DNA from 4 places in the Succinispira mobilis DSM 6222 genome. Region 3 is predicted to be linked to each of the others. Evidence: riboswitches for the same ligand, from Rfam matches in the RefSeq annotation. Region 3 holds a riboswitch; each other region holds the start of a gene.
What was found. Region 3 has a riboswitch for cobalamin ahead of SUCMO_RS0103190 (methylmalonyl-CoA mutase family protein). Riboswitches for the same ligand answer to the same signal wherever they lie in the genome.
Positions count from the first base shown of each region.

Region 1: it holds a riboswitch for cobalamin, as region 3 does, so the genes downstream of both, cobT (nicotinate-nucleotide--dimethylbenzimidazole phosphoribosyltransferase) here and SUCMO_RS0103190 (methylmalonyl-CoA mutase family protein) in region 3, are expected to answer to the same signal.
Region 2: it holds a riboswitch for cobalamin, as region 3 does, so the genes downstream of both, SUCMO_RS0105525 (TonB-dependent receptor plug domain-containing protein) here and SUCMO_RS0103190 (methylmalonyl-CoA mutase family protein) in region 3, are expected to answer to the same signal.
Region 4: it holds a riboswitch for cobalamin, as region 3 does, so the genes downstream of both, SUCMO_RS0101525 (dynamin family protein) here and SUCMO_RS0103190 (methylmalonyl-CoA mutase family protein) in region 3, are expected to answer to the same signal.

Region 1 is NZ_KB913028.1:1,413,931-1,419,798, forward strand. Features, by position in the region: gene SUCMO_RS10990 (EAL domain-containing protein) at 1-564, opposite strand, end outside; gene SUCMO_RS10995 (nicotinate-nucleotide--dimethylbenzimidazole phosphoribosyltransferase) at 722-1,543, opposite strand; gene cobT (nicotinate-nucleotide--dimethylbenzimidazole phosphoribosyltransferase) at 1,549-2,577, opposite strand; cobalamin riboswitch at 2,662-2,842, opposite strand; gene fsa (fructose-6-phosphate aldolase) at 2,876-3,520, opposite strand; gene SUCMO_RS0106690 (response regulator) at 3,744-4,604, shown strand; gene SUCMO_RS0106695 (chemotaxis protein CheX) at 4,595-5,056, shown strand; gene SUCMO_RS10490 (Na/Pi cotransporter family protein) at 5,128-5,868, opposite strand, start outside.
Region 2 is NZ_KB913028.1:1,152,131-1,157,998, reverse strand. Features, by position in the region: gene SUCMO_RS0105525 (TonB-dependent receptor plug domain-containing protein) at 1-1,828, opposite strand, end outside; cobalamin riboswitch at 1,995-2,149, opposite strand; gene SUCMO_RS0105520 (ABC transporter substrate-binding protein) at 2,226-3,242, opposite strand; gene cobN (cobaltochelatase subunit CobN) at 3,232-5,868, opposite strand, start outside.
Region 3 is NZ_KB913028.1:657,899-663,766, reverse strand. Features, by position in the region: gene cobN (cobaltochelatase subunit CobN) at 1-316, opposite strand, end outside; gene SUCMO_RS0103195 (carbon-nitrogen hydrolase family protein) at 457-1,245, opposite strand; cobalamin riboswitch at 1,490-1,666, shown strand; gene SUCMO_RS0103190 (methylmalonyl-CoA mutase family protein) at 2,068-4,233, shown strand; gene scpA (methylmalonyl-CoA mutase) at 4,234-5,868, shown strand, end outside.
Region 4 is NZ_KB913028.1:311,725-317,592, reverse strand. Features, by position in the region: gene serS (serine--tRNA ligase) at 1-313, opposite strand, end outside; cobalamin riboswitch at 539-691, shown strand; gene SUCMO_RS0101525 (dynamin family protein) at 1,010-2,521, shown strand; gene SUCMO_RS0101520 (right-handed parallel beta-helix repeat-containing protein) at 2,508-3,674, shown strand; gene SUCMO_RS0101515 (histidinol-phosphatase HisJ family protein) at 3,671-4,450, opposite strand; gene ilvB (biosynthetic-type acetolactate synthase large subunit) at 4,638-5,868, opposite strand, start outside.

The DNA.
Region 1 (5,868 bases), 760 kb from region 3:
TGCTGATATTCCAACTTGGACAAAGCTACCATCTTCAGCTCTAACCGCACCATATTTTAGTAACTTGCCATATTTAGAATCAGGTCTAATTTTTTCCATTAACTCTTTTTGACCTTGTACTATAGCTATTAGTGGATGATTTATTGTAGTTTGCCAACCAATATACCCAGGTATAGTAGCATATACAACCTCGCCTTTACTATTTAGCCAATATAATTCATCAACATCCAAATTCTTAGCCAATTGTAATAATCTTGTATTATTCAAATTTTCCGCGTCTTTTATTACGATATTAGCTGCAATTCTTATTTTTTCATTCAATTGTTCTTCTAAAACATCAATAGCAGCTTTGCGGTCAGTTATTCGACTGGAGAATTGTTGCGACAGGAATACTCCATTGGTTTGCATTTCACTAATGATACTATCTTTGATATTGTTAGCAGAAATGTATGAAATTAAGGCAATCGCTAAAAATACTGCGATCAAAGGAATTAGCGATATTCTTTCTACCAAAGATATATTTTTAATCTTTTCAAAATAGTAGTTCATTTTTGTTAATTTCATATCTTTATATTCCTTTTCCAAAATTAAGTTTACATTAATATTCATTATATCTTACTATCTTTTAAAAGGTAAAGCCCTAACTTATCAAACAAAATAAATCCTTGTTAGCTAAATATTTTTTAGCTAACAAGGATTCGTCTTAATTTTAACTTGTTTTTTACATATCTTTTATATTTTTATTCTGCTTTATCGCCCCAGGTCCATCATTGGCCACAGCAACATCTGCTTCTCCAAAGGTTTTCATATCATTTAGCATATGTAAAGCTGCATCTACTAGCGATATTCCTAAAGCTGCTCCGAGCCCACAATCTCCTTGTAAGTCTAAATGCAAATACGCAGGAATGTCTAATAGTTCTAGGGCTTCACGTTGCTTTGGAGATATGGAATAATGTGAGGCAAGCAAATAATCTTTAACTTTGGGATTTATTTTTGTAGCAATCAAAGCTGCTAAGCTCGTACTCAATCCATCCAAAACAACTAAGCAACGTTTTTGTGCTGCTGCTATAATCAAGCTACTTAAAAATACAATCCCCTTATCTATTTTGTTGAAAGGCATTTGTTCTATTTCATTTTGGCAATAATAGTCAAATATCAACTGACAATCTTTTTCAGCATCAATTCCATTTTGTCCTAAGCCAATTATTTGCTTTTCTTCACGGATATAATCGCTACATATTTTCAAACTTTCTTTGAAATATGTTCCTGTTGATAGTTCTCTCAATCTTGGTATTGATATACTGACTATTGGAGCCTGAACACGTTTTGCAAATATTGCTAAAGGTAAATCTACCTCTTGCTCCTCTTTCTTAAGCACCAAAATCTTTCTTGGAATAATTTTAGGGCTAGGATTTTCAGTAATGCCAGCTAATTTTTTAGCAATTATTTCAAAATAATGCAGACTATTTAAGGGCTTTGTTAAATTGTCGATTCTAACTTGACATTTTTTCATAGCAACAAAATCTAAGGCAGGTATTTGCATCTCAATCACTTTAAATATTCCTCCTTACTATTTTCTAAAACTTCTGTTATTCCTGTTAACATTTCCATTACAATCGATGCGCCAATAGCTTCACCTAATCTTACTTTCATATCTAAACATGGCTGCAAGCCAAGTGTATTCAACGCTATAATATGTGCTGGCTCACCTGACAAATGTGAGGCAAACATATAGTCTTTAGCATTTTTATGCATAGCTTGAGCAATTAAGGCTGAAGCAGTTGTATTTAACCCATCAATAATAACTGGACAGCTATTTGCCGCAGCCGCTAGTATCACACCTACAAGCGCCCCGATCTCAAAACCACCTACTTTAGCTAAAACATCAATACCATCTTTAATATCTGGCCTATTTATTTCCAGTCCTTTACGCACAACATCTAATTTTACTTGCATTCTACTGTCAGAAATGCCTGTCCCTCGACCTGTAATTTCTTCGGGTGACATACCTGTAAAAGCTCCCACAATTGCAGCACTTGAGGTTGTATTGCCTATACCCATCTCCCCTAAACTAAAGCAGTTATACCCATCTTTTACTTTAGAATTTACAATCTCAATCCCTACTTCAATCGCTTTTATTGCTTCTAATTTACTCATCGCTGGTCCTTCAGTAAAATCCTGCGTTCCATAAGCAATTTTACGTTGCCACAGCCCAGGTACATTCTCCATATCTCCTGCAATTCCAACATCTGCGACTACCATATCCGCTTGACAATAGTTTGCAAAAGCATTAGCACTTCCACCTTTAGCTATCAAATAATTAGCCGTCATATGCATTGTCGTTTCAATTGGATAAGCGCTAATTCCTTGCTTAGCTACCCCATGATCTGCCGAAGTTATAACCATACAATGTTTTATTGTTGTACAAAACTTATTTCCTTTGATAGCAATATATTTTCGTGCCATCTGAGCAAGTCTACCAAATTTTTTTTGCTCTAGTATAACACTACTAATATTTTCACAATTTGAAGATGGCACACTTTTAATGTTTTTTAGAGTTTTCGTCAATAAATTCATCTTTACCTCACTGTTTATCATATTCTTTATTAAAAAACAAAGAGACTTTTGAAAGTTTCCCTTCAAAAGTCTCTTTTCCACAAAAACTTTTAACAACTCAAGGCAGGTCTCCTGGCTCCCGATTCATCAATTTTACACCTTCCCCCTTAAGAGTGGCATTCGTAAAATCTCCTCGATACAGTGGTGGGCCCGCGTTTACACATTTTTCAATGCTCCTACTTCCCTATTCTTCACATTATGTGACACCTTGGTTGAAATATTCAATTGGAAATTATTATAGCATAACTCTTTGCTATGGTCAACTCTTGCTATTTTGATAATCTTGCAAAAATTTTTCTATTCCTTTATCGGTTAATTCATGCTTAATCATATCTCTGACTAGGCTAGGAGGAATTGTAGCAATATCAACTCCAGTTTGAGCCAATAAATTTATATGTTGCAAGTTTCTTACACTAGCAGCGATAACTTTTGTTTTAATTTTGTATAGTTTAAAGGTTTGTATTATTTCTTTTACTGCCTGAACCCCATCTTCACCAATATCATCTAATCGCCCCACAAAAGGACTCACATAAGTTGCGCCAGCTTTTGCAGCAAGCAATGCTTGAGCTAAATTAAAAATTAATGTTACATTTGTTTTTATACCTTTGCAAGCTAATACATTGACCGCTTTTAGTCCTTCTGCCGTAGCTGGAATTTTTATAATAATATTGGATGCTAACTTATTCAATTGTTCAGCTTCTTTAATCATCCCCAAATAATCAGTTGCTATTACTTCTGCACTTATTGGTCCAGAAACTAATCCCGCAATCTTTTTTATTACTTCAGATAACTGTTCGCCACTCTTTGCCACTAAGCTAGGATTAGTGGTAACTCCACCAACAACTCCCCAAGCTACAAACTCTTCTATTTCTTTTATTATTGCCGTATCTAAAAAAATTTCCATTCCACCGCCTCCTAATAATCAAACCTATTTTTTTAAATTATTCTACATATTTTTACAAAATCCTCTTTTAAGTTCTCTATCGTAAAATTATTGATTTTACACAATTATTTTGCTATAGTTATTTTATAGAGTATTGTAGTTATTTAATCCTAAGAATTTCTTGTTTTTCATGGCTTTTTACTCCTCAGGACAGTACAGAATAATATTTGGAGGTATTTATAAGATGGGTGTAATAAAAATTATGATGGTTGATGATTCGCCCTTTTCACGCACAATTCTTGCTGATACTTTACGTGAGTTTAATTGTGAAATTGTTGGTGAAGCTGACTCAATTGAATCCTTGATCGAAACCTATAAAAATTGTAAACCCGATATCGTTACGATGGATATTGCTATGCCAGGAGCAGATGGTTTCGAATGCAGCAAAGCCCTTTTAGCACATGATCCTAGTGCACGCATCGTTTTAATTAGTTCCATGAAAGACGAAGAAACCGAATCAGAAGCTCGTCGCACTGGTATTATGGGCTATATTCAAAAACCTGCTGATGCAGAAACTGCAGCTAGAATTTTCAAAAATGTCCTTTCACCTGATGTTTTATATCAAAACTTAGAAGCTTGGAGTCTTGAAACTTGTAAAGAAGCTCTTTCACAAAGTATTACACGTATGACCAAAACTACAGCTTCCTATTTAGATAAAGAAATTTGCAAACCTAGTTTTTCTAAAGGAATTGCTGTAGTTATTGGTATAATTGGCCGCTATCCTGGGACATTTATTCTTGATATCGCCCAAGATACCGCTGAAAAAATGGCCACCAATATGTTGCGCCGCGAACCTAAAAATCGCGAAGAAATTATTGCCATGGCCGCGGAATTTGCCAATGTCGTGGGCGGAATCGCCTGTTCAATGATCAATAAAAAGGATAAAAATTTAAGTCTACGAGTAGCTCCTCCAAGTGTTTTTTATGGTGCAACTACCGAAATAGTTAGTCCTAATATTTGTGTGCGTATGATTTCTGCTCAAACTGATTTTGGCGATATCGACATAAGTATTGGATTTAAGAAAGGAAATGTGCTATGGATGTAAATGCAATCAATCCTATTTTAACAGCTTTTACGACTATTTTACCGCAAATCGGTTTCCAACAAATAGAAAAAATTTCTACAAACTTAGAAGGATCCACCCTCGATAATAGCGGAATAATGATTAATATCGGTGTAATGGGTCCTCTTAAGGGAGCTATCTTGATAGGTATGGATTTGGATTCTGCCAAACAATTTGCGTCTAAAATGATGATGGGAATGCCCGTAACTGAGCTAGATTCTCTAGCCCAAAGTGCTATATCTGAAATGGCGAATATGGTTTGCGCTAATTCTTGTACAATATTCGCAACCTCTGGAATAACAGGTTTGGATATCTCGCCACCAACCCTACTTTTAGGTCCTGGGGGGCAGGTTAGACTTTCAGTTCCCAAAATTCTCTCTGTAACTTTTTCAGCCGATGGCATTAAAGTTAATGTCTACGTCGGATTATTTTAATTCTAATTCCAATAAGTTAAAATAAAAGATTGATACCGCTAGATTAAATTCTATGGTATCAATCTTTTTTATTAGTCTATCGGTCGAGAATTGTTTAAATGCTTTATTATTCTTGCAAGATGGTAGCCCAAACTATCTAGCCATAATAAACCTAATATCGTTTCATTGCCTTTTTCTGGCAACAGATTGCCTTGTGCAATATCTAATAGCACTTTTTCCCGACCAATTTTACGTTCGTTATATAATGATTTTGTTAATTCTTCAATTACGGCTGGTGCCTCAATAACCTTTTTACTCTCTAACCATCCCAGCGCAATTTTTATCTCTTCACTTAATATATATCTCGGTTCTTTTAACATTTCAGAACAACAGACAATTTCTGCCTTATATTCTTCTTGTAATAACTCAATTATCTGCTCTAAGTGATCAGTACTATGAACAATAGCTAAATAGCGCTGAAAATCTTCCGAGTTAACAGGCATTGTCGGTATTTTTTTAAAAAATTTACGAATATCTTCTAAGGCCAACTTAGCCATTTCTAAGTTTAACTCGCCCTTGTTTTGCGAATTTATTTCTTTTGGAAAAGCATTTAAAACAAAAATAGTTATTTCTACAACCGAACGGTATGAAGCTTCCATTGCAACTGCTGGAAACTGCGCAACTGTTTCATCTAAATATTTTGTTAATACGTTGTTTTTTTCTGGAATTAATTTTTCAGTAAAAGTAGCTAGAGTTTCAATAAATGGTAAAAAGATAATAATTCCAAATAGTTTTACTGCCGTATGAAAAATAGCTAAAACAATAACTGGTTC
Region 2 (5,868 bases), 490 kb from region 3:
CACTATTTTTATCGCAAATATAAGTTGTGGTTAAACTAGTTAAAAAGTATGGTTTTAAGGCGCTAGATTTTTCTGAACTTGGTGCTGCCACCCGTTTACCCATATAGCTTCCTGTCAAACTGCTTCTCCACTTATCTTTCGCATAAGTCACGCCACCAGTTACTTGTAATTTACCATATTTTCTATCCCAATCTGAGCCCTCTTGTTTGGCTTTAGGGTTACTTAAGTTTATGCCCCAATTATAGCTCCAACCATTTTGATCATGAATATCCGCTGTAAGTTCTAAACCAGTATTAATAAAGTCTTCATTACTATAGGTATAGTTGCTTTTAGTTTTATTCCACTTCGCACTTATATTATCTGTAATGTCAATGTGATAAACAGCCATTTTCCAACTATGGTCGCCAGAGATTTTTTTCCAACCCATTTCATAATTAACGCCAGTCTGCTCTTTTAAACCAGGATTAGGAATTGCTGTATCACTTGAGCCATACATTTGAGCGAAAGTTGGCATGATAAAGGACTGACCTACACTAGCATAAAGATTTTCATTTTCTGCTAGTTTATGACTCAACTGGCCTTGAGCACTAAAATTATTATAGTTTTGATCTCCTGGCGCGCCAGTTGTCCAAGTTTCACGAGCACTTAAGCTTAAAGTATTTAAGTCGCTTAACTTTTGTTCCCATTGTCCGTAAAAAGCTAAATTATTGCGATCATATTTTTTAGTACTGTAATCTGTATAAAATTCGTTTTGGTAAGTAAATCCTAAAATTGTTTTGGTTCTAGTATTTAAATCCCAATTTTTTTGTAAATCTACTCCATAAGTTCTATTTTTTTCATCAGTATCGTAAATAGTGTTCTTTAAATTCCCTGAAGTGTCATATTTCGTAAAGCCGTCGGCAGTAAGTTTATTTTGATTATAATAAGCTTTTGCTTTAAAATTATCATCTGTATAATTTAGTTGAACAACATTTTGTTTTGTGCCATATTTACGATTTTGTTGCAAACTACCCGTTGCTGGAACTGATTTATAAGCACCATCAAACCAAGTATCATAGCTAGCCTCTGTCTCTAAATAATTGTACATCAGTTGTAATTTATCATTGAAGTTATATTCCATTAAAATACTGTTTTTTTCTGAACCAGTAGCATCTGTGTGTTTATTACCTTTGTCTGTATTTTTAGAAATGGTGTTTACATTACCCCATTTTTCTAAATTATAGCCGACATTTAGTTTATCTGCGTTCAACGTTAAATCGTATTTTTGCTGTCCATAATTACCTACGCCAGCTGTAATGCTATTTGCAAATTCTTTTTTCATAATAATGTTAATTACGCCACCCATGGCTTCGCTACCATAAAGTACTGCGCCGCCACCTTTGATAATTTCTACGCGCTCAACATTTTCCACAGGAATAGAATCTAAATAATATTTGCCCCGCAGATTAATCGGCGAGCCATTAATCATAACTAACGTACCATTACTAACCCCACGAATAGTTATTTCATTGGACATTGTCCCAAATGCAGAGCCACCTGGTCCAAAAGTTTTATATGCAAGACCTGGAACTTTGGCAAGAGCTGTTTGAATATTGCTTGCACCTGTATTTTGCAAGTCTTTTGCCGTCAAAATCGTAGTGGAAGCAGCGACATCTACATCACGTTTTTCGCTTCGAGTTGCCGTAACCACAATTTGATCTAGAGCAAAAGTTTCTAATTGATCAACCTCAGCCGCCTGCACTTTACCGGAACAAATACTACTAAGAATAAGAGCACTTAAAAATAATCCTTGCGTTAATTTGATTTTACCTCGTCTTAAATAAGCCATTAATAAACTTCCTTTCGAAATCATTTTATATTTGTTAAGTTCCCATTTATCTCATCTTGCAGAGTCATAACTGGCAACAAAAACACAAAAAAACTAGACCCCCACCTAAGTGATACAGAGGTCTAGCAATACAAATACATTGCACCTACCTCCCTATCGCTCGTAGGGATATGGTAAAAAGTAGGTAGTTTTGCTGACTTAGGGTTAATTTAATTAGACAGCTTGTCAAAATTATTTAACCGCATTACAGTGGCGGGACCGCATCGGATTTACACCGATTTCCCAATTAAGCCTTATGGCGCCTACTTGATATTAAGTTTTCCAAAATTATTTTGATTATAAACTATATACCTAGTATACAGTCAAGTTTAACTAGCAATAGCAACTGGCATATTTTTTATTCTTCCGCTACAGAAAGATGACAATCAGCAGGCTGGGTAAAACTTTCTCCATAAGCGGCGTAAGCTAATTCTTGGACACCAAAAACTATATCTTGAGAAACGTTGTAGATGTAACCTTCGCGCGGGTAATACAGTTTCCGCTCTTTAACTGCTGTCAGAGTTTGTAAGGACGGATCTAGGAGAAATTCATTATTATGTTTATTAATATCAAAATTACCATGATCATTATACACTGGCAAAATTAAAAAATCAGGATTTACTTCTACCAAGCGCTCTTTACCTAAAATTTGACCATTTTTAATCCCCGCTTCAGCAACACCGTTTATTACTCCAGCCCGCGTACAAATGGCATCAAACGAGCTACCTATTCCGCCATATGAAGCCATCAAAGAAATCAAAACGACTTTTTTTCTTTGTGCAGGTGAAATTTTAATTACTTTAGCATCTATTTCTTGCAATTTTGCTTTCATTTTCTCAACAAGTTTTAACCCTTTTGCTTCCTCACCCAAAGTACGTGCAATTAAGAGTACATTTTCTTGAACTTCTTCGATGGTACTTGCCCCTTTACAAACCACTACCTTTAAACCTAAATCGCGTAAATTATCTACAATCTCAGCCTTTCCCCAGTTCGGGACAATAACTACATCTGGCTTCAAAGCATAGATTTGTTCGGCTGTAGGATTTTTAATCTTAGTTGGGATTTGTTTCGCTTTAGCTACGATGTTAGAACTATTAGGATCATCTAACAGATGATTTACGCCAACTAATCTAGTTGGTGGTACTAAACCTAAAACAATTCCATCTGTGCCCATTGCCAAAGTCAAAATTCTTTCTGGTTTTTTCTCAAACTTCACCACTGTTCCTTGGACATCTGTCACCTGATAGTTAAAATTAGCAACTTTTTGTTCTTTCTCTGAACTTGTTTTGCAAGCAGTTAAAATGAAAGTTAAAATTATAGCTAAAAAAGTTATAAACAAAAATCTCACAAATTTTTTCTGTTTTCTATCCATCATTACGTTCCTCAAGTTCTCCTTCTAAAGATAGATAAATTTTTTGCAATTCCGCCTTTGTTTCTGGTTTTGCGTTCCACAAGCCACGTTGTTCGGCCTCTAATAATATTTCCGTTAGCCGTTGTAACGCCCAAGGATTTACATCGCGCATCCAATCTTGGATTTCTTTATCAAATGCGTATTTAGCCGCATACTTTTCATACATCCAATCTTCCATTATCCCACTGGTGGCATCCCATTGATAACTATGGGCTAGGTAGTTAGCCATATCTTGAGCCCCTTTATATCCATGTTTTTTCATACCCTGAATAAATTTAGGATTTACGGCTTCACCACGGAAAATTCTTTTCATTTCTTCTTGTAAACTACGCATTTCAACTTTACTACGGTCAGTACTATCACCACAATAAGACCGTGGCTTTTTGCCGCTTAAAGAACGAACTGTAGCAATCATGCCCCCTTGATAAGCATTATAATCATCTGAGTTCAGCATATGTGATTCCCGATTATCACCATTTTTGATAGTAACATCTAACTGGGACATGCGTTTTTTAAATAATTGTGGCTGATAGCTACCGCGGACATCATTGCCATAAGCATGTGCCGAAAATCTGACATATACATTTGCTAAGTCATCAATTGTTGTCCAGTTCTTTGACTCTAAAAGTTGGCCTACGCCTGCACCATAGGCTCCTGGTGGATCACCAAAAATTCTATATCCGGCTTGTTGCCAAGCTAAATCCGCAGCTACGCCCTCATTAATTAATTCTTGCGTATCCAGCAACATGTGTTTACGAATAAAGTTCATTTCTAGTGGCTCATCTAAATCAGCTACTAACTTAACAGCTCTATCTAGCCAATTAATTGCCCCCGGCATACTATCTCGGAATAAGCCACTTACCCGACCAGTTACATCTACCCGCGGTCTTTGTAATTGGTCTAAAGAAATTACCTCTAGATCGATAACGCGCAAACTTCCTTTTTGCCATATTGGCCGCACACCCATCAAATGTAAAAATTCGGCAATGCATTGACCATGACTACGCATATTTGCGCCTGCCCACAAAATTATGCCCACACTCTCCGGATAAGTCCCTTCCTCTACAATATAGCGTTCTATTACCTGTTCTGAGAGATTTTTACCTATTTCCCAAGCAGCAGGTGTCGGCAAGGTTCTAGGGTCAACACCGTAAAAATTTCTACCAGTTGGCAACAAATCTGCACCGCCACTACTAGGTGCTCCAGCTGGACTCGGTTGAATATATTCAGCCTGTAAAGCCCGTAAGGTATTGTCAATTTCCTGTTTTGTTTTTACCAAATTAGGATAAATTGTCTCGCAAATATATCCAGCTAACTTTTCCAGCTCTGATTTAGCAAAATTATTACAGTTTTTCAATTCAGGCCAAGCGAAAATTTCCTCACAACTTCTCAAAATAAACTCTTGTTTTGCCAAATATTCAACAAAACGTCTCGCTAGCAAAAATATTTCGTCAATAAGCACTCCATACGTTTTGTTGCGCTTAGCACACATAACACTACTATTTTCTAACAAAGTATAATAATCAAATCCGTAAATAGTAGCTAAAGTTTTTGTTAGAGCTGCAATATCGCCATTTTCTAGGCGCGTTAAAGAAAAAATATATTCTGTTAGTTCATCTGACTGTGGTGCTTCGCCTAAAATATGTAGACCACAGCGCATTTGCATATTTTTTATATCCGTAACATAGCTATGTAATTTCCCCACATAATCGTCGAAATGCGAACAGTCACTTTCTAATATTTCTTCGGCTAAATTTGCCGCACTAGCTTTTTCTCGAACTAGATCTTGCAAAGTAGCAATATTTTCAGGTTGAGTAATTTTAAAGTGACAATATTCATCTAAAGTTTTTTCTAGTTCTTCTAATTCTTCATAAGTCCCAGAAGTTGTCATTGGTGGACTCAAATAGCTAATTAGGCAAGCGGCACTACGACGTTTAGCTTGGACCCCTTCACCAACCACCGTAATCCAATAATGGTAAATATTAGGCATATCTCCAATAGAGATATCTGGATAACAAGCTTTAGACAAACCCGCACCTTTACCTGGTAACCATTCTAAGGTACCATGCGTACCGACATGAATAACTGCATCAGCTTGCCAAATATCACGTAGCCAATGATAAAACCCAATATAATGATGTGTTGGTGCACAGTCAGGCGAATGAATTAATTTACCGGAATCTTCTTCAAACCCCCGCGGTGGCTGCACTGTTATAAAAACATTTCCATTAATAGTCCCAGGAATTAATAACTGCCCGTCATAATTAAAGACATCCCCAGGCGCTTCTTGCCAATCTAGAGTAAGTTGCGCCTTTGTTTTCTCATCAAGTTTTTTGAAAAAATCTAAATAGGCTGCAGTAGTTAGATGACCATATGCATCGGCAATTTGTCGCTCTGAAATATAGCGGCGATCATTAGTTGCATTAGCGGTTAGTATTTTCATAAATTCTTGACTATTTTCTGGAATCCAGTCCACTTCATACCCTTGTCTTGCCAACTCTTTTAATAGTAAACGCACACTTTCAGGCGAGTCTAAGCCAGCGGCACTGCCAATATTAGAATTTGAAGCTGGATAATTATGAAAAACAAT
Region 3 (5,868 bases):
GGCTTGTAATGCCAAAACTTAAAGCATCATCGCCAGGATCAATAATTGCAAACAAATGCTTTTTTTGATTATTTTGCATAAAAGTTGAAGCTTTTTTCAAAAAATCACAACATAAACCCGTCCCCATCCAAGTCGTTAAAACAAAAGCACTTTGTTTAATTTTATTTTCCCAGTTTTTATTCCAGATTTCTTGGTCATTAACTTGAATTATTTCCATTTTATCTAGTAACTGCTCAGTTGCTAAAATTCTCTGAGATGCCCGCTGTAAGCCTGTAAAATGATTTTCCATATTTGTTATTACTATAATTTTTGCCATTATGTTATGCTCCTTAAACATTTACTAATTCTTAGAACGCTAAACCCTTGTCTAGCTTTATCAGCTAAACTACCAAACTAAGTGTTTAATTATCCTTTACCTAAGTAGTTAGTTTTGCTATTTACTACTCCTAAAGCTGTTTAAAGCAAGTTACAATTACCTGGAGCTAATTCAAAATTTACTGTCTGCCACTTACTAGGATCAGTCAGATCAGCTGGTAACTGCGCGTATAAAATTTTTTCTGCTACACCTTGATAAGCCGTTATAATTTTATCAGCCACTACAACTGCACTTTGTGCAATTGTCAAATCTAATTTTTCTGTTCTGCCTGTTTGATTACACACTATAACGGGAATATTAGAGGCAGCTTGTGAGCATCTTTTCCAAGCTGCCTCTGGTGGGCCGCCACACCCTGGTGGCCACGCGGCCACAACGACTATCAGTTGCGCCGCTTTTTGCGTTAATACCGCTGCATTTTCAGCAAACCAAGCATCAGCACAAACTAATAAGCCTACACGAACTCCCGCTATTTCTACTACTTCTAAGCTATCGCCAGGAGTCGACCAGGCTTCAGTTATCCAATTTAAAGTACGAATTTTATAATGTCGAGCTACTATTTCTCCGCTAGCATCTATCACTAAACAGGCATTATAGGCCTGTTTAGCTGTTAATTCTGCACAACCAAGAAAAATAGTCAATTGATATTTTTTGGCCAGCGCCTTTAACGGTTCTAATTCTGAGGAATTTTCGCTTACTGGTTGATAATTGCCCGCGATACAATTCATATAATATCCTTGTAGAGCCATTTCTGGAGTTATTATCCATTTAGCGCCATTTTCAGCTGCAGTTTCTATCCCCCAACACAGTTTTTGCAAATTTTTCTCTAATGGTCCTGCTACCAAGGAAAAATGTAACAAGGCTATTTTCATTAAATATCCTCCTTTCAGGTGTTTTTTATCATTGAATATTGTATTTGTATTCCTTGTCGTTTGTTTTTTTATTCTTTTTAAGTTTATTTTATACATATTTTTTCTATTATTACAAATTTCTAAGCTCCTAACTTTGCTAAAGCTTAAAGGATATACTTATGGTAGAGTCAATATTTTTTTTATTATTTTTTGTTTTTTCTGCTTGACAATCACAAAAAGAAGATTTAGAATTAAGAACCATAAGTTAATATATTGTTGTACAGGTGCTCCTAACGGAGCTTAATAGGGAAGTTGGTGTAATTCCAACACGGTCCCGCCGCTGTAATGAGGAGCGCGTTTCACATTGCCACTGGTTTTTACTGGGAAGGCGAAACAAGCTATGAATCTAAGTCAGAAGAACTGCCTGTATCTAGCATCACTGTTTGACCTGCGAGAGACGGGGAGGAGATGTCGCGAGAATTTATTCCATAATGTTCTTTTCAGCTTGGATATTTATTGCGAATCTTTTACTGACATTTTAAACCGTCTTTCTTTAAGAAAGGCGGTTTTCTGCGTTTTTTAAGTTAGGGCCACAGGGTATTTTAACTTAGCTCCAGCATACACCATTCTTTTACCTTAACACCATCTTTATTATTTTCTTTCTCCTTGAATTTGGCGCAAGGGTGCGCCAAGCAATATTACAGCACGTTTAAAACGTGTCTAATACTTTGAGACGTTTATTGGCAGTTTAGGTAGGAGGTACTCGAACCACTCTGCTAAATAAACCAAGAAAATAGTATTCGTTCCCCCGCAAATATATAACTAAAAGGAAGGATACCGTATATGGAACAAGTAAAAGACCTTGAGAACACGGAAATTCCTGAAATCAACTTTGACGAATTTGAGGCTACTTGCTATGACCAATGGAAAGAGCAAGCAATTATTGCCCTCAAAGGTGCTGATTTTGATAAAAGTATGTTTACTAAAACATACGAGGGAATTACTTTAAATCCAATTTACCTCCCAGAAGATTTAGAAAAACTCACGCATCCGCAAACTTATCCAGCACAAGCTAGCAATCTTCGTGGGGCGCATGCCAGTGGCTATATTAGCAAACCTTGGATCATTGCTCAACAATGTGATGCTAAAAGTTTAGCAGAAGCAAACGCTGTTTTAAAACGCGAGCTATTAAAAGGAACTACTGCTGTTAGTTTTGTCCTAGATACTGCTAGCCGCAAAGGTATCGATGCTCCTGAGGCTTTAGATGTTGAATTTGCCGATAAAGGAGTTTCAGTTTCTACTTTAGCTGATTTAGAAGTTATCTTAAAAGATATTAACCTTGTTCAACAAGATTTAGCACTTTATGCAGGGGCTTCGAATATTGCCTTGCTAGCAGCTATTGCTGCTTTTGCTGAAAAACAAGGTTTTGATACACATAAATTAACTGGAGCTGTAGCAGCCGATCCGATCGGTGAACTAGCTAGTTCTGGTACTTTGGCGCGCTCTTTAGATGAATACTATGACGAAATGGCTCATAGCATTGCTTGGGCTGAAGAACATGCCCCTAATTTAAAAACTGTAATTATTGATACAGATGTTTATCATAATGCGGGTGGCAATGACGTGCAAGAAATTGGTTATGCCATGAGCACTGCGGTAACTTATATTAAAGCCATGCTACTGCGCGGGATTAGCATTGAAGCATTTTGCAAACATGTACGTTTTCACTTTAGTATTGGCGCTAACTTTTTTATGGAAATCGCTAAATTGCGTAGCGTAAAAATGATTTGGAGCCAAATCGTACAAAGTTTTGCTGGTAGCAAAGCGGCTGAGAAAATCGACTTATTTGTTAGCACCTCGACTTTCTGCCAAACAGCCTATGATCCTTATGTAAATGTGTTACGTGCCGCAACACAATCTTTTTCTGCCGTTATTGGTGGCATAGATGGCATGTTTATCAAACCTTTTGACCATGTAATTCGTCCTAGCGATGAGTTTTCGCGTCGTATTGCGCGTAATGTGCAAATAATGTTGCAACATGAGTTCAATTTAATTCAACCAATTGATCCTGCGGGCGGTTCTTGGTATTTAGAGCCACTTACTAACCAATTAACCGAAAAAGCTTGGGCTAAATTCCAAGAACTGGAAGCTCAAGGTGGTATTTTAGAAGCTTTACAAACTAGTAAAATTCACTCAGATTTAACTAGTATTTTAGCTGATAGATTTAAAAAGTTAGCAATGCGTAGTGACCGTGCGGTTGGCAATAACATGTATCCTAACATGACCGAAGTTCCTTTAACTGTCGAACCAGTTAATTATCCTGAACTTAAAGCGCAACGCATTACTAGTCTAGAAGTTAATGCTAAAAATCGTGATAATGCTATGGCCCAAGCCCTGTTAAAAGAAATCAGTGATTGTGATGCTAGCGAAGTAGGTACTTTAGTTACTTTAGCGATTAAAGCCATGCTCGTTGGCGCAACTGCGGGCGAACTAAACCAAGCGCTAACTGGCTCTAATCATAAACAACCTACGGTTGAGGCAATTGCCGCACATCGTTGGACGGAAAATTACGAAGAAATGCGAAAACGCACTGAAACTTTTAAAGCCACAACAGGGGAAAATTACACCATTTTCTTATCGAACATGGGTCCAATTCCGCAGCATAAAGCCCGGGCTGAATTTGTAACTTCTTTCATGCAAGTTGCCGCTTTTGATGTAATTGGCAATGACGGCTTCCCAACAGTTGATGAAGCTGTGCAAGCGGTTTTAGCTTCTAAAGCTGATGCCACAATTATTTGTTCTACTGATGCTACTTATCCAGATTTAGCACCTGAACTTACTCGCAAATTAAAAGCTGCGAATTCTAAAATCAAAGTATTTTTAGCTGGAGCACCAAGCAAAGAACTAAAAGAATTGTGCGATGCTGCGGGCATGGATGATTATATTAGTGTTAGATCTAATTGCTATGAAACCTTAGTCAGAATGCAAAAAGAAAGGGGGATGTTCTAAATGGCTCAATTTCCTGATTTTAGTAAAATTCCCTTTAAACAAGCGCCTGACTGCACTGCTCAGAACTTAGAAGCTTGGAAGGAACAACTAAAAGCTGAAACTGGTAAATCTTTTGACGAAAACTTCTATCGTACTATGGAACAAATCGACGTAGCACCACTTTATGACCAAAGTGCCTACAATGACTGCAAACATCTAATGTATATGGCTGGGGTACCGCCATTTTTACGTGGCCCTTACCCAACTATGTATGTTACTCGGCCTTGGACAGTAAGACAATACGCAGGGTTTTCCACTGCCGAAGAAAGTAATGCTTTCTATCGTCGTAATCTTGCTGCTGGTCAAAAAGGGCTTTCTATTGCCTTTGACTTAGCTACACATCGTGGCTATGACTCTGATCATCCCCGGGTAGTCGGCGATGTTGGTAAAGCTGGCGTTGCGGTTGACTCCATTTTAGATATGGAAATTCTCTTTTCTGGGATTCCTTTGGATCAAATGTCAGTATCTATGACCATGAATGGTGCCGTTTTACCGGTAATGGCTTTTTATATTTTAGCTGGTGAAGAACAAGGCGTTGATAAAAAAGTTATGGCTGGTACTATTCAAAATGATATTTTGAAAGAATTTATGGTGCGGAATACGTACATTTATCCACCTTCTGCTTCCATGCGTATTATCGGTGATATTTTCTCTTATACCTCTAATTATATGCCTAAATTCAACAGTATTTCTATCTCAGGCTATCATATGCAAGAAGCTGGAGCTACTGCGGATATCGAACTTGGTTATACTTTGGCTGATGGTCTAGAATATTTACGCACGGGTACTCATCACGGCTTAAATATTGACCAATTTGCACCACGTCTATCATTTTTCTGGGCCATGGGTAAAAACTACTTTATGGAAATTGCTAAAATGCGAGCTGGACGGATGCTTTGGGCTAAAATTGTTAACTCGTTTGGTCCTAAAAACACTAAATCTATGGCCTTGCGGACACATTCACAAACCTCTGGTTGGAGTTTGACTGAGCAAGATCCATTTAATAACATTACGCGTACTTGTATTGAAGCTATGGCTGCAGCTTTAGGTCATACGCAATCTCTACATACTAATGCCCTAGATGAAGCAATTGCTTTGCCAACTGACTTTTCGGCACGGATTGCGCGTAATACTCAATTGTATATTCAAGATGAGACTAAAGTTTGCAAAGTTATCGATCCTTGGGGCGGTTCTTACTATGTAGAAGCTCTAACTAATTCTTTAATTCGCAAAGCTTGGTCACATATTCAAGAGGTTGAAGCATTGGGCGGGATGTCTAAAGCTATCGACACTGGCCTCCCTAAAATGCGGATTGAAGAAGCTGCCGCACGTCGTCAAGCACATATCGATTCGGGACGCGAGAAAATTGTCGGCGTAAATGACTATCGCTTAGAAAAAGAAGATCCTCTAGATATTCTTGAAGTTGATAATACTGCGGTACGTTTAGCCCAAATTGAACGTTTAAATAAATTACGGGCTAATCGTGATAACGATAAAGTTCGTCATTGCTTAGATGCCATTACTCATTCTATGGAAACTGGCGAAGGCAACTTATTAGCTTTGGCGGTAGAAGCTGCTCGAGCTCGGGCCTCTAAA
Region 4 (5,868 bases), 350 kb from region 3:
TGGGGATGCTATACATAATCTCTTTCAGTTGCGCCTCTACTGCTCTTAAATCCGCTTCGATTGTAGCAATTTCATCGCCTACATTACGCATTGCTAAAATTTGTTCACTAGCATCTTCGCCATTACGCTTCATTTTGCTAATATCTTGTGAAACTTGGTTACGTTTACTTTTGAGGTTTTCTACCTCAAGTAAGAGTCGCCGGCGGTCTTGTTCTAACTGCGAAAAATTTTCTAAACTCAAGCTATTGTTTCTTGCTTTTAGTGCCTCTTGCACACAGTCTAAGTTTTCACGCACAAATTTAATATCTAACATCTGTAAAGCCCCCTAAAATTTATCTCTCACTAAAATTGCAAATTATTCATAACACCCATTTTATCAATATTTACCAAATATATCAACCAAAAATAGCTACTTTGCATTTTTTTTGCACCAAACCACTACAATTCTGCGTCAAGTAGCATTTTTTCGCTTTAGTAAATGTTTTTTGTTAACATTTATTGACAATAATTGCACAATATTATATAATCCCCTTAGGAAAATAAATACTGACAAATAGGTGCCTAGTAAGGCTTAATAGGGAAATTAGTGCAATGCTAATGCGGTCCCGCCACTGTAAGGAAGTAGTTAGTCATTTGGGTTGTGACCTAACTTCTTCTGAGCCAGGATATCTGCCTATTTAAAAATCACCGTATACCCTACGAGCGATGGGGTGGAGATATGTGCCAATTGAGTTTTCGAACTTTGTTGTTATATACCTTTTCGCTTATGAAAAGGTTTTTTTATTTTAAAAACCACCTACGCAAAGTATCTGTTTTCCATTCTTAAAGTCTCCTACCAAAAACCAAAAGCAGCTTTGCTCCTGGGAAGGCAAAGCTGCTTTTGGTTTTTTCTTATTGCTAAAAAATATCCGCCTACTCATCTTAATAAAACTGTAATTTGCTTCGATTAACTAGTAAGGTAAAAAATTAAAAAATAATGGCTCTATGCTAAAATAAATGAGGTATTGCGATGGATAACTTTACGCGCTTTCTAATTGAACTCTTACCTAAACCAGAAATCGAAGAAAAAGAAGATTTCCTAATCCTCCGTTTTATTGCTAAAAAAAGTATTCCTGAAAAATTAAAAAGTTATGCGCCACCCAATTTCCCAGAATTATATTTCAATTTTATGCATGAATTCACGAAATTCACACAGTATAAAACTATGAATTCCCTCGTTGGTAAAAATATCGTGGTCTTGGCCGGAGCCTTTAATTCTGGTAAAACTAGCTTTCTTAACCAGCTTTTGCAAACCAATCTCTTGCCACATTCCACAACCGCTAATGCCACTATTCCCACCTACATACTCCAAGGCCAGGAATCTTATTTAGCAATTGGAATTTTCGGCAATAGCATTACACTTGCCCCTACCGAGTTCGAAACAATCCGCGCAACCCTCCAAGATAATTATCAAAAAAATATTCAGCAATTACTTTGTCACACTATTATCAGCACTCCTAAACAACCTTTTGAGCACCTAGCTTTTCTTGATACTCCTGGCTATGCCTTACCGAATAATCCTAACTTTACAGAAAATACCGATAGCCAAAAAACTTTAGCGCAGTTAAATTCTGCCGATATTGTGCTTTGGTTTGTAGAAGCTCACGAGCAAGGAATTTCCCGTTCCGACCTGCTCTTGCTGAAAAACTTGCGGCCCCAAAGTAAGTTGATGATTTTAGTTAATAAAAGTGATAGCGTGGCTTTAGAGAAGCTTCTAAAAATTAAAGCTACTATTGCCGATAAACTCGCCCAAGAAAATATTGACCATATTGGTATTTTGGCTGTTTCGAGCTTTAAACCACAGGCTTTCGAAAATGCTCAGCTCCTAAAACAATTACAACGTTTGAATAAATACCAATATCAACAATCTTTTAATGATAATTTCTTGGCCTTTTTTTCCGCCTGCCTTAATTTTTATCAAACGCAACAAGCCTCTTTGCGCAAAAAAATCCAAAAATTAAAATATATCCTCCGCCTCAGCCAAGATTTAACTGTCCAACAAGAACTCCAAGCGCTCATTGCCGAAAAAGAAAATTTACTCTTGGCAATTATTAACCAACAAACTTACTGCACGAAATTACAAAAAGTTTTCTTTCAGCGTTTACGAATTGCCGCTATCAGTTTCGGCTTATACTTACCAGAATTAAGCAACTTAGATCCCGTCCAAACTAAACTTAGCCAAGATATTCTCAACATTTTACAAGAATATAAACGCCTAACCCCAGCGCAAACGGACACGAATAGTGCTGAATTTAAACAGCTTTTGCAAGAAAATCTCGCTAATATTTATAATAAATTTGCCACGCAGCATTTAGGCAATAGTCTCTATGTTCATTATCTCTTTGAAGAGCTGTTTATCAAGCGCCCCATTGCTGTAAACTATCTTGATCAACAACTACGTCTTGGTAATTTTTCTGAATATGCAAAGGAATTTTCTGGTCTAGTCCGGAAAGTTTTTCGAGGTACTAATGATGAATTATAATAATCTGCACTTAGCTCTTACGAATAGCAAAAATATTATTTTTGCATTTGATTCGCATCCCCTAACTCAGGCTAGCCCCTTAGAAAAATCTTCATATTTGACTTTTTTAGCCTCCCTAGCAATTTATACTGATGGTTTTAGCAAGGAAAAGTTGTCCTTTTTGCAACGCCTGCTCAAACCCCTACAGTTAAAAGAAGACTTAGCTTTTTTTCTCCAAGCAGCCAAAAATATTAATTTAAAAGATGTTTCCACTTTTTTAGATTGCTTCAAACACCAACCTTTAGCGGATAATTTTTTAGTAGATGCTCTACTATTATTATTTTGCAACCGTAAACCCCTTGCCGAAAACTTTATCTATATTGCTGAGTTCGCCGAGCTTTTAGAAATCTCTTTGTTAAAAATGGAACAAATGCTCCTACTAGTGCAGGCAATAGTCCAACAGGATAATGATCTATATCAACAATTTTTAAACACCCGTACCAATATTGCCGAAGAAAATTTTCTCTACTACAGTAAAAATTTTGTTCAAGGAATTAGTGTCCATAACGCCACACAACTTAGAGTCCTTGGCAACTTCCCGTTAAACACTACTACTACCTACACTAGTGCTGATGTCCATTTTGTCCAAGCAAATCTTAGTTTTGCCGAAAACTGCAAACTGATTTTTGAGGATGCTACCCGTGTTCGTTTTGAAGACTGCACCTTTAGCAACGGTCGCAATCTTGATTTGATAAATTGTCAACAAATCGAATTCAACAACTGCACTTTTCAAAATTTTTCCAATCGTACTCTTTTTATTGATACTGCCCAAGAAGTCACCCTTACAAATTGTCATTTTGAAAACAGCACCAATAATGCCCGTAGCACAATTATCGCTGGTACCGTATATTTGAAAAATTGTCTCAAGAGCCAGATTACAGCTTGCACTTTTGTTAATTGCCAAGCGAAAGGTTTAAATAGCTATACGCCTTCTTTTGGCGCCGCTATCTATGCACAAACCGTAGCCCCTGCCGAAATAAGCATAAAAAACTGCCAATTCACTAATTGTTTTAGTGATACTGGCAGTATTGTCCAAATTTCTGGTTATCTCGGTAATATTAGTTATGATAATCTTGACTTTCAAAACTGCAACGGCGAACTTGTCCTCGATTAAGCTTGGCTCGCCTTAAACATCTGCCGTTCTTTAAAATACACAGGCTCTAAGGCCAAATCTCTTACCCAAGTATCCGCCAAACAAATTCTGCGCCCCACTTCCGCTTGCGCGTGTGCATCCGAACCCAATGTTACATAACGGCCACCCAAATCATAGTACAACTTATAGAGCGGTTGCAAGCTTGCTCTAGCTAATGGCTCATCCAAACGTCTAGTGTTAAGTTCTAGGGCTTTGCCATCTGCAATCAATTGTGCGAAGATTGCTGCCCATAATTCCCGATGCACTGCTAACTCTAAGTTAGTATCTTCATAAGGTGCATAGCGACAAATATAATCAATATGTCCCAAAGTATCATAGTTTTTAAACTGTTGCACACAAGCCAACATATCTTCTAGATAACGTTGGTAGCTTTGCTGTTTGCTAAAACCTTCATAAAACCTCTCCATGTATACATCGATTTGCTTGGCCACATGAATGGAGCCAATTACCATATCAAAATTACCCTGCTTAAGCACGGCTTCATTTTCTTGATGACAGGTAGTTTGTAAACCTAGTTCTATCCCTAATAGCACCTGCTCGTTTCGATAAGCATTTCCGCTTTTAAAATATTCCGCAATATCAAAAACAAAAGCCAAAGGATTAGTCGGATAGTGCAAGTCCATATGTTCAGTTATAATTATCCCAATGTTTTTTTGTTTTGCCACGGCACAAGCCTCTTCTAAGCGTAGCCTGGAGTCGCAAGAAAAATCACAATGAATGTGTGTATCAAATATCACCAATCTCACCTCTTAAGCCTTATCATAGCATATAGCCTCTAATTTTTCTAGATTTATAAAAAAATATCGAAAACGCCAGACAATTCAATTTGCCTGGCGTTTTTATCATAGTTTTAACTATTGAAAATATTTAGCTAGTTGTGAAATACACAATAGTTCAGCTTACTTAGGAACAACAGCTGAACTGCTACTTGTATACATCAACAAATTCATCTAGGGGCCGGCCTGGTGCCACCATCGGTTCTACCATATCACCACAGGCAATGCAAGCTTCAATCAGCACCGCTTTCGATGACTGCACTGCTTGTTGTAAAGCTTGTTGAAATTCAGCCGGGCTATTTGCTTGATAAGCCACAGCACCGCAACTTTGTGCAAAACCCACAAAATCAAACCCTTTACCTAAGATAGTTGACGAATAACGTTTCTCAAAAAACAAATGTTGCCATTGCCGCACCATACCCAAGCAATAATTATTAATTACAATGCTAATTAGCGGTAATCCTTCACGCACTGCGGTATGTAATTCCATCCCAGTCATTTTAAAACCACCATCACCAGAAATACTCACAATCCGCGCCTGCTTATTACCAAAACTCGCACCCACACTAGCTGGCACAGCAAAACCCATTGTTCCACAACCTCCAGAGGTCAGATGGGTACGCGGTTTTCTAATTTGCAAATGTTGTGCTGCCCACATTTGATTTTGGCCCACATCAGTCACATATACCACATCTTGATCAGCAAATTGTGCATTTAAACTTTCCATAATCACCTGTGCTGTTAGGCAATTACTTGTATGCGCGGTAACTGTTGTTGCTTGCCAATTATTAATTGCTTGGCGCCAAGGCTCTATCTCTAATTTAGTCCAAACCAACTTTAATAATAGCGGTAAACTTTCTTGTAAACTACCTAAAACCCCGATATCTGCGCCAATATTTTTATCTAACTCGGAATTATCTATATCAAATTGAATAATTCTTTTATCTTTAGCATAGATTTCCTTATTTCCCGTCACCCGATCACTAAAGCGACTGCCAATTACAACAATCACATCGGCCTGTGAAATAGCTAAATTAGCTGCCTTATGCCCGTGCATTCCTGTCAAACCGAGATAATTCTTATAGGTGCAGTCTACTGCGCCTAACCCCATTAAAGTACTTACCACTGGAATTTGTGTGGTTTGAATAAATTCGGCTAATAGGTCGCTCACGTTAGCCTTTATTACCCCACCGCCAGCTACTAATACAGGGCGCTTCGCTTGCATGATTACACCTTGTACCTCTTGTAAAACACTCATGCCGCCCAAATCATTCAAAACAGCCTTCTCAACCGGTAATTCTTGAATTGGCAAAAGCTTAGCCTCATCCCAATCTAACAAAGCATTTTGAATGCTACTAGGTACATCAATCAATACTGGA